Regions from separate parts of the Kitasatospora sp. NA04385 genome, predicted to be linked through region 1. Evidence: riboswitches for the same ligand, from Rfam matches in the RefSeq annotation. Region 1 holds a riboswitch; the other holds the start of a gene.
The links. Region 1 has a riboswitch for ZMP and ZTP ahead of HUT16_RS35460 (glycine hydroxymethyltransferase). Riboswitches for the same ligand answer to the same signal wherever they lie in the genome.

Region 1 (4,410 bases):
GAGGAGCCGGAGTACGAGAACACCGCCGCCATCCACAACGAGATTGGCGCGGCCCGCATCCTGCAGCAGAACAACCCGGGCATCTACGTCTCCATCACCACCGCGGGCACCAACGCCGGCACCGGCTGGTTCGGCACCCAGATGCTGCTGGAGGCGAAGTCCCAGGGCTTCACCCCGAACAACTACTCGATCATGCCGTTCGACGGCGGCTTCAACGGGGCGGCGGCGCAGACCGACGCGCTGGTGAAGTTCAACCAGCTCCTGCAGAGCACCTTCGGCTGGAACGAGGCCACCGCGTACGCCCACGAGGGCGTGTCGCTGATGAACGGCCGCACCGACGCGGCCGAGTACTTCAAGCAGGCGGACTTCCAGACCGTGCTGGACTTCGCCACCGCGCACAAGCTGGCCCGCTACACCTACTGGTCCGTCAACCGCGACCGGCAGTGCCCCGGCACGGTCGACCCCGGCCTGTCCGGCGCCTGCTCCAGCGTGGCCCAGAACGACTGGGACTTCACCAAGTACACGGTGAAGTTCGCCGGTGCGACCCCGCCCACCAGCACCTCCCCGTCGCCGAGCAGCAGCACCTCGCCGAGCACCGGGACCAGCCCCTCCCCGAGCACCAGCACCGGAACCGGTACCTGCAGCCCGGCCTGGTCCGCCTCCACCACCTACGTGGCGAACAACAAGGTCAGCTACAACGGCCACAACTACCACGCCAAGTGGTGGACCCTGAACGAGAACCCGTCCGCCAGCGGCCAGTGGGGCGTGTGGGCCGACGACGGCCCGTGCTCCTGAACCACCTCCACCGCTGCGAACGGGCGGGGCGTCAGACCTCGGCGCGGTTGCGGAACTCCTCCGCGGCGGCGCGGGTGGAGGGCAGGTCGCCGAGCGGTTCGCCGACCACCCGGGAGGCCAGCTCGGACGCCAGCTTGATGACGTCCTCGCGCAGTTCGGCCTCGGCCAGCACCTTGTCCGCGGCCAGCTGCACCTGCGCCTCGGCCACCAGCTGCTCGCGCTGCTGCAGGCCCTCCGCGCGCAGGGCGGCGACCAGGGCCGCGCCCTCCTCGGCGGCGGCCTGCCGGATGGCGGCGGCCTCGTGCCGGGCGGCGGTCAGCTCGGCCTGGAACTCCTGGCGGATGCGTTCCGCCTCGGCCCGGACCGCCTCCGCGCGGGCGATGCCGCCGTCGGTCTTGTCGTGGCGCTCGGCGAGGGTGCGTTCGATGCGGGGCAGCAGCACCTTGCCGAGCGCCCAGAAGAGGGCGGAGAAGACGATCAGTCCGAGGATCAGCTCGGGCACGTTCGGTTCGAGAGGTCCCATACTCAGTATGCTATCCGCTCATCTGACGAACCGTCCGGCCGGGGTGCATTCCAGTGCCCTTGCCCCGCAAGGGACTTCACCCTCCGGGGCCTCCCGTTCAGCCCCCGGTCACCCCGTCGATGTGCTCGCGCAACAGGTCGGCGTGGCCGTTGTGGCGGGCGTACTCGGTGATGACGTGCAGGTACGTCGTGCGCAGCGACTGCTTCTCGCCGTACGCGGCCAGCACCTCGTCCAACCCGGCGCCGGTCACCGCGAGGTCGGCGAGCCGCTGCTCCTCCAGCAGCGCCAGGTACTCCTGCTCGGCCCGCTCGGGCTCCAGCAGGTCGAAGTCGGCGTCCTTGTGGCCCTCCACGAAGTGCAGCGGCGGGACGTCCTGGCCGGCGAAGCGGATCCGGAACCACGTCCGCTCCACCTTGGCCAGGTGGCGCATCAGGCCGAGCAGCGAGAGCGAGCTCGCGGGCAGCGGGCGCAGCGCGAGCTGCTCGCCGGTCAGCCCGGCGCACTTGTGCAGGAAGGTGGCGCGGTGCCAGGCGAGGTAGCCGGGCAGCAGTTCGGTCTCGGGCGCGGTGAGCGAGCCGCCGGTGCGGGTGGTGGCGGGGAGGGTCCATGTCATGCGCCCGATCATGCCGATGCCGGGCCCGGCCGCACCAGGGGTTTTCCCCGCGGCCTCCACCGGGCCTCCCCGACTTCCCCGACTTCCCCGGCGTCCCCGGCGTCCCCGACTTCCCTGACTTCCTCGGCGTCCCCGGTGCCGTCCCCGGTGCCGGAGCGGCGTCGCCCAGGCGTACTACAGGCCGGCCCCGCCGGTTGGTAGCATCACGGTGAGCCGTGACTGGCGCGCTGGGATGGAAATCACCATCGGGGAGCGGCTCCGTGCGGTGCCTCCGGGTGCCGTGTGCTGTCGCCGTGCGCCTGGGCCGTCCGAATCGTCGTTCCGTACTTCGAGGAGACCGCCCGTGGTCGAGTCCGTGTCCGCACACACCTTCGGCAGCCCCGCCGCCGACACCGCCTTCCGCAGCGCCCTGGACGTGGTGCGCGCCGTCGAACCCCGGGTCGCCGCGGCGATCTCCGGGGAACTGGCGGACCAGCGCGCCTCGCTGAAGCTGATCGCCAGTGAGAACTACGCCTCGCCCGCGGTGCTGCTGGCGATGGGCAACTGGCTGAGCGACAAGTACGCGGAGGGCACCCCCGGCCGCCGCTTCTACGCGGGCTGCCGCAACGTGGACGCCGTGGAGGAGCTGGCCGCCGAGCACGCCCGCGAGCTGTTCGGCGCCGAGCACGCGTACGTGCAGCCGCACTCCGGGATCGACGCCAACCTGGTGGCGTTCTGGGCGGTGCTGTCGCAGCGGGTGGAGAGCCCGGCGCTGCAGCGCGCCCAGGTGCGCAACGTCAACGACCTGAGCGAGCAGGACTGGGCCGAGCTCCGCCGCGAGCTGGGCAACCAGCGGATGCTGGGCATGTCGCTGGACACCGGCGGCCACCTCACCCACGGCTTTCGGCCGAACATCTCGGGCAAGATGTTCGACCAGCGCAGCTACGGGACGGACCCGGAGACCGGGCTGGTCGACTACGACGAGGTGCGGCGGATCGCCCTGGAGTTCAAGCCGCTGATCCTGGTCGCCGGGTACTCGGCGTACCCGCGGCTGGTGAACTTCCGCCGGATGCGGGAGATCGCGGACGAGGTCGGCACGACCCTGATGGTCGACATGGCGCACTTCGCGGGCCTGGTCGCGGGCAAGGTGCTGACCGGGGACTTCGACCCGGTGGCGCACGCCCAGATCGTCACCACCACCACCCACAAATCGCTGCGCGGCCCGCGCGGCGGCATGGTGCTGTGCACCTCGGAGCTGGCGGAGCACGTCGACCGGGGCTGCCCGCTGGTGCTCGGCGGGCCGCTGTCGCACGTGATGGCCGCGAAGGCGGTGGCGTTCGCCGAGGCCCGCCGCCCCGAGTTCCAGGTGTACGCCCGGCAGGTGGTCGACAACGCGCGGGCGCTGGCCGAGGGCCTGCTGAAGCGCGGCGCCACGCTGGTGACCGGCGGCACCGACAACCACCTGGTGCTGGCGGACGTCTCCTCGTACGGCCTGACGGGCCGCCAGGCGGAGGCGGCGCTGCTGGACTCCGGCATCGTCACCAACCGCAACGCCGTCCCGCAGGACCCGAACGGCGCCTGGTACACCTCCGGCATCCGGCTCGGCACGCCCGCGCTGACCACCCGGGGCCTGGACGCGGCGGAGCTGGACGAGGTCGCCGAGCTGATCCACACGGTGCTGACGGCCACCGCACCGGTCGGCTCCTCGAAGGCGCAGTACGCGCTGGACGCGGCCGTCCGCGACGCCGTCGCCAAGCGCGCGGTCGACCTGCTCGCCGAGCACCCGCTCTACCCGGGCATCGCGCTCGGCTGATCCCCCCGCACCGCACCCCGGTCCGGATGCCGGTCCGGATACCGGTCCGGACATCGGTGCGGACGCCGGCCGGTCCGGCCCGCGGCAGCACCGCGGGCCGGGCCGGTGGACGGGGTGAAGGGCTTCGGAGATCACGGTGCGCAGCGCCCCGGCGCGGAAGGGGCGACCCGCGCGAACACCTCCCCGGTCGGGCCCGGGGCGGCCCACCGGGACCGGCCCGGGGCGGCCGCGGCAGCTGCCTAGGATGGCAGCCGTGATCGTCGACGAACCGACCGGCCGGCTCGACGTGCCCGGGGTGCGCAACTTCCGGGACGCGGGCGGCACCGGCGCGCTCCCGCGCGGGGTGCTGTACCGGTCCGGAGCGCTGGACCGGCTGACGCCCGACGGCGCGCGGGCGCTGTCCGCCCTGGGCGTGCGCACCGTGCTGGACCTGCGCAGCGTGCCGGAGGCCGCCGCCCGGCCGGACGCGCTCGACGGCAGCGGAATCCGGTACCTGCACGTCCCGGTCTTCGCCGAGCAGCGCTGGCCGGAGGAGCAGGCCGAGCTGTACCCGCTGATGGGCGAGCTGGCCGGACGGCCCGTGGTGGCCGCCGTCCGGCAGTTGCTCGCGGCGGAGCACCGCGCCGTGCTGGTGCACTGCGCGTCCGGCAAGGACCGCACCGGGGTGGTGGTCGCCCTGCTGCAGTC
Region 2 (4,410 bases), 7.0 Mb from region 1:
GCAGCGGCGCGGTGCTCGCCGTGTTCGGCACGCCGGTCAGCGACTGCTGGACGGCGGAGGCCAGCGCCGGACGGTCGGACGCGGGCACCGAGGTCTGGTCGACCACCACCGTCAGCGGGCCGTTGGAACCCGGGCCGAACGCCTCCGACATCAGGTCGAACGCCCGCCGGTCGGTGAACGAGGTCGGGTCCGCGCCGTCCCCGATGTGCCCCAGCTGGATCGACAGCAGCGGCACCGCCAGCACCAGCACCGTCACCAGGCCCACCGACAGGTACCGCCACGGGTGGTGCTCGACCCGCCGCGCGTACCGGTGCCACATGCCGGTCGCCTCGGCGCCCTCGGCGGCATCGGCGTTTTCGGGGGCTTCGCCGCCCTCGGCGACGGGCGTGCGGACGGTGAAGCGGTCCATCCGGCGGCCGATCACGCCCATCAGGGCCGGCAGCAGCGTCAGCGCGCCGCACACCGCCGTCACCACCGTGACGCCCGCCGCCAGGCCCAGCTTCGCCATGAACGAGATGCCCGACACCGACAGGCCCGCCAGCGCGATCACCACCGTGGTGCCGGAGATCAGCACCGCCCGGCCGCTGGTCGCCACCGCGTGCCCGGCCGCCGTCCGCGGGGCCGAACCGTCCATCAGGTTCTGCCGGTGCCGGGTCAGCAGGAACAGCGCGTAGTCGATGCCGACGCCCAGCCCGATCATCGTCGCCAGCGTCGGCGCGACCGTCGCGAACGTCGTCAGCGCCGCCAGCAGGCCCAGCAGCCCGAGGCCCACCACCACCGCCAGCAGCGCGCTCACCAGCGGCAGTCCCGCCGCGATCACGCTGCCGAAACCGAGCAGCAGCACCACGATCGCGACCCCGAAGCCGATCAGCTCGCTCACCCGGTCGCTCGGCGCCGGCCGCGCCAACTCGCCCAGCGGACCGCCGTACTCGACCTGCACGCCCGCCTGCCGCAGCGGCTGCACCGCCGCGTCCACCTGGTCCAGGTAGCCGTCGCCGAACGTCGCCGGAGTGCTGTCGAAACGCATCGTGATGTACGCCGTCCGCCCGTCCGCGGACACCGGCCCGCCCGGCTGCGGGGCCTGGCCCGGCGGTGGCAGCGGGTCCTGCGCCGACAGCACGTGCGGGAGGTGCTGCAACGACGTCACCGCCTGGTCGACCTGCGACTGGAACTGCGTCAGCGACTGCCCGTCGTGCAGCACCACCTGCGCGCTCGTCCCGCCGAACGCGGGCTCGTGCGCGGCCAGCACGTCCGCACCGTCCTGCGCCTGCGAGCCGGGCACGGAGAAGTCGTCCGAGTACGCGCCGCCCACGGCGTGGTCCGCGACCTGCACCCCCACCAGCACCACCAGCCAGCAGACGATCACCACCACCGGGTGCCCGGCGCACCACGCGCCCAGCCGCCACAGCAGGCCGCGGCGCTGCGCCGTACCCGGCCCGGACGGCTCCGGTGCGGACGGCTCCGGTGCGGACGTGCTGTCGGACGAGGACATCGACCCTCCCGGGGGCGCGGTGTCACCCGTGCGCGGTGACCGGAATCCGACGGTAGCCACGGCCCCGCCACCCGCCTTCGCCCCGCACCCGCGACACGGCCGAACCCACCCGAACGCCGGGCACGTCCGGGGGCGGGCTCGGGGCGGCGGGGTGCGTTCGGGGTGGGCCGGCGGACGGCGGGGCGTGTTCCGGTGCGGCCGGGCGCTGCTAGCATCGGCGCCGTCGCGACTGGCGAGAGGTGGAGCACCACCGGGGAGCGGCACAGCACAGCACGGGACCGGCACCGTCCGCCTGGGTGTCCTCCGAAGCCGACACACCGACTTCACGGAGGGGCCGTCACCATGGACCTTCGGTACGGAATCAACCCGCAGAACACCCGCGCCCGGATCGAGCCGCTGCCCGGCACGGACCTGCCGCTGCGCCTGCTCCAGGGGCAGCCCTCGTACGTCAACCTGCTGGACGCGCTGAACGCCTGGCAACTCGTCAGCGAGGCCGCCGCCCTGCTCGGGCGCCCCGCCGCCGCGTCCTTCAAGCACGTCTCCCCGGCCGGCGCCGCCCTCGCCGGACCGGTCGACCCGGCCACCGCCGAACTCCACGCCCTCGACCCGGCCGCCGTCGGCCCACTCACCTCCGCCTACCTGCGGGCCCGCGACGCCGACCCGAAGTCCTCCTACGGCGACTTCGTCGCGGTCTCGCACGAGGTCGACCTCGAACTCGCCGACCTGCTCGCCCGGGTGGTCTCCGACGGCATCGTCGCCCCCGGCTACGCGCCCGGCGTGCTCGACGTCCTGGCCCGGAAGAAGAACGGCCGCTACCTCGTCCTGGAGGCCGACCCCCGCCACACCCCGCCCGCCGTCGAGACCCGCGAGGTGCACGGCCTGCGCCTGGTCCAGGACGTCGACACCACCCCGCTCACCGCCGCCCTGCTCACCGACGTCCGGGTCGGCACGCTCACCCCCGCCGCCGCGGACGACCTGCTGCTCGGGCTCGCCGTGCTGCGCCGCACCCAGTCCAACTCGGTCTGCTACCTGCGCGACGGCGCCGCCCTCGGCATCGGCGCGGGCCAGCAGTCCCGGGTCGACTGCACCCGGCTGGCCGGCGCCAAGACGGACACCTGGTGGCTGCGCCGCCACCCCGCCGTCCGGGCCCTCGACTTCCGTCCCGGGATCCGCCGCCAGGACCGGATCAACTGGCAGATCCGCTACCTGGAAGGCGACCTCACCCCCGACGAGCGCACCCGCTTCGCCGCCGCCCTGCACGGCGGCGGCGACGTCCCCGACGAACTCGGCCCCGAGGAGCGGACCCACTGGGCGGCCCGGCTGGACGGTGTCGCGTTCGTCTCCGACGGTTACCTGCCGTTCCGCGACAACGTCGACCACGCCCGCCGCCACGGCGTCACCGCGATCGCCGAGCCGGGCGGTTCGGTGCGGTCCGCCGAGGTCGAGGCGGCCTGTGCCGAGCACGGCATCACGCTGGTGCACACCGGGCTGCGGCTGTTCCATCACTGATGTCCTGTCACCGGTGTTCCGTCACCGATGCTTCATCACCGGTGTTCCGTCACCGATGCTTCATCACCGGTGTCGCGTCACCGGTGTCGCGTCACCGGTGTTCCGTCACTGATGCTCCGGCATCGATGTCGCGTTGTTGGTACCGCGTTGTTGGTGCCCCGTTGTCGGTGTCGGTGCATCGATGAGCTGTCACCCGTGTCTCGTCATTGGTGCGTCATCATCGATGTCTTGACGTTGATGTCCTGGCACGGATGATCTGCCATCGGTGTCCCGTCACCGATGCTTTGTCATCGATGGGGCGTCACCGATGCCTTCTCATCGGTGAGTTGTCATCGGTGTGCCCTCACCGATGCCTCATCACCGGTGTCCCGTCACCGGCAGCGCGGCGGGGCACCTGGTCGGTCCAGGCCCGCTGCGCGGCGGTGTCCGGCACCGCCAGACCGCGGGCCCGGGCGATGCGTTCCCACGCGTCGTCCGGGTCCGCGCCGGAGCGGACCAGCACCCCCGCCGCCAGCAGCGAGGAGCGGCCGATCCCGGCCCGGCAGTGCACCACCAGGTGCCCGCCGGCGGCCAGCCGTTGCGCCAACTCGTCCAGCAGTGGCAGGACTTCGGCGACGGTGGGGACGGTGCGGTCCGGGATCGGTACGGCGGTGAAGCGCAGTCCGGCGGCTCGGGCGAGGGATGCCTCCGCGTCCAGCCCGAGTTCGGCGCACTCCGCCGGGGTGAGCGCGCTGACCAGTTCGCTCACCCCGAGCGCGGCCAGCGCGGCCAGTTCCTCCGCCAGCCAGTCGCCGCCGCGCGGCCGGGCCATGGTGCTGATCCGGCCGGGGCCGGGGTGGTCGATCGTGAACAGGGTGGGACACATGACGGGGCCGACCTCCGTGCGGGGCAAGGGCGTTCGGCCGTCCGGGAGGGCATCGGCCGGTGCGCGGTGCGCGCGTTGTGGTGTGGTGCGGTATGCGTACCGGCCCGGCGGTCGGCAGGACAGCGGACCGGGGCGTCGGCAGCGGGGAACGACCGGCCGGGCGGGTGCGCGCGGACGAGCGGGCGCGGCGCGGCGGGCGGTGCAGTGAGGCTAGCACCACCCGCCGGGCGCGAGGAGTCGGGGGACACGTCCAGGCCGGTCCGTTCGGGTCGGTTCGTTCAGAGCCGGGATGTCCGTTCGCCCCGGGCCCGTTGCCCCCGTTCAGCCCCCCGTTCGCCCCGGGCCCGCCGCCTCCGTTCAGCCCCCCGTTCGCCCCGGGCCCGCCGTCCCCGTTCAGCCCCCGTTCGCCTCGGGTCCGTTGCCTCCGCTCAGCCCTCGCCGGGCCCGGCGGTGCGTTCGACCAGGCCCTGGAGGCCGTCCAGCACGCAGGTCAGGCCGAAGGCGAGCGGGTCGGCGGGGGCGGGGGCGAAGGCTCCGGCTGCGG

Region 2: another riboswitch for ZMP and ZTP. It lies ahead of HUT16_RS04270 (phosphoribosylaminoimidazolecarboxamide formyltransferase); the one in region 1 lies ahead of HUT16_RS35460 (glycine hydroxymethyltransferase).

What each region holds. Positions count from the first base shown of each region.
Region 1 is NZ_CP054919.1:7,997,582-8,001,991, reverse strand. It holds gene HUT16_RS35475 (carbohydrate-binding protein) at 1-795, shown strand, start outside; gene HUT16_RS35470 (hypothetical protein) at 827-1,318, opposite strand; gene HUT16_RS35465 (DinB family protein) at 1,416-1,931, opposite strand; ZMP/ZTP riboswitch at 2,137-2,243, shown strand; gene HUT16_RS35460 (glycine hydroxymethyltransferase) at 2,275-3,723, shown strand; gene HUT16_RS35455 (tyrosine-protein phosphatase) at 3,977-4,410, shown strand, end outside.
Region 2 is NZ_CP054919.1:981,002-985,411, reverse strand. It holds gene HUT16_RS04275 (MMPL family transporter) at 1-1,492, opposite strand, end outside; ZMP/ZTP riboswitch at 1,708-1,797, shown strand; gene HUT16_RS04270 (phosphoribosylaminoimidazolecarboxamide formyltransferase) at 1,835-3,001, shown strand; gene HUT16_RS04265 (tyrosine protein phosphatase) at 3,345-3,866, opposite strand; gene HUT16_RS04260 (TetR/AcrR family transcriptional regulator) at 4,295-4,410, opposite strand, start outside.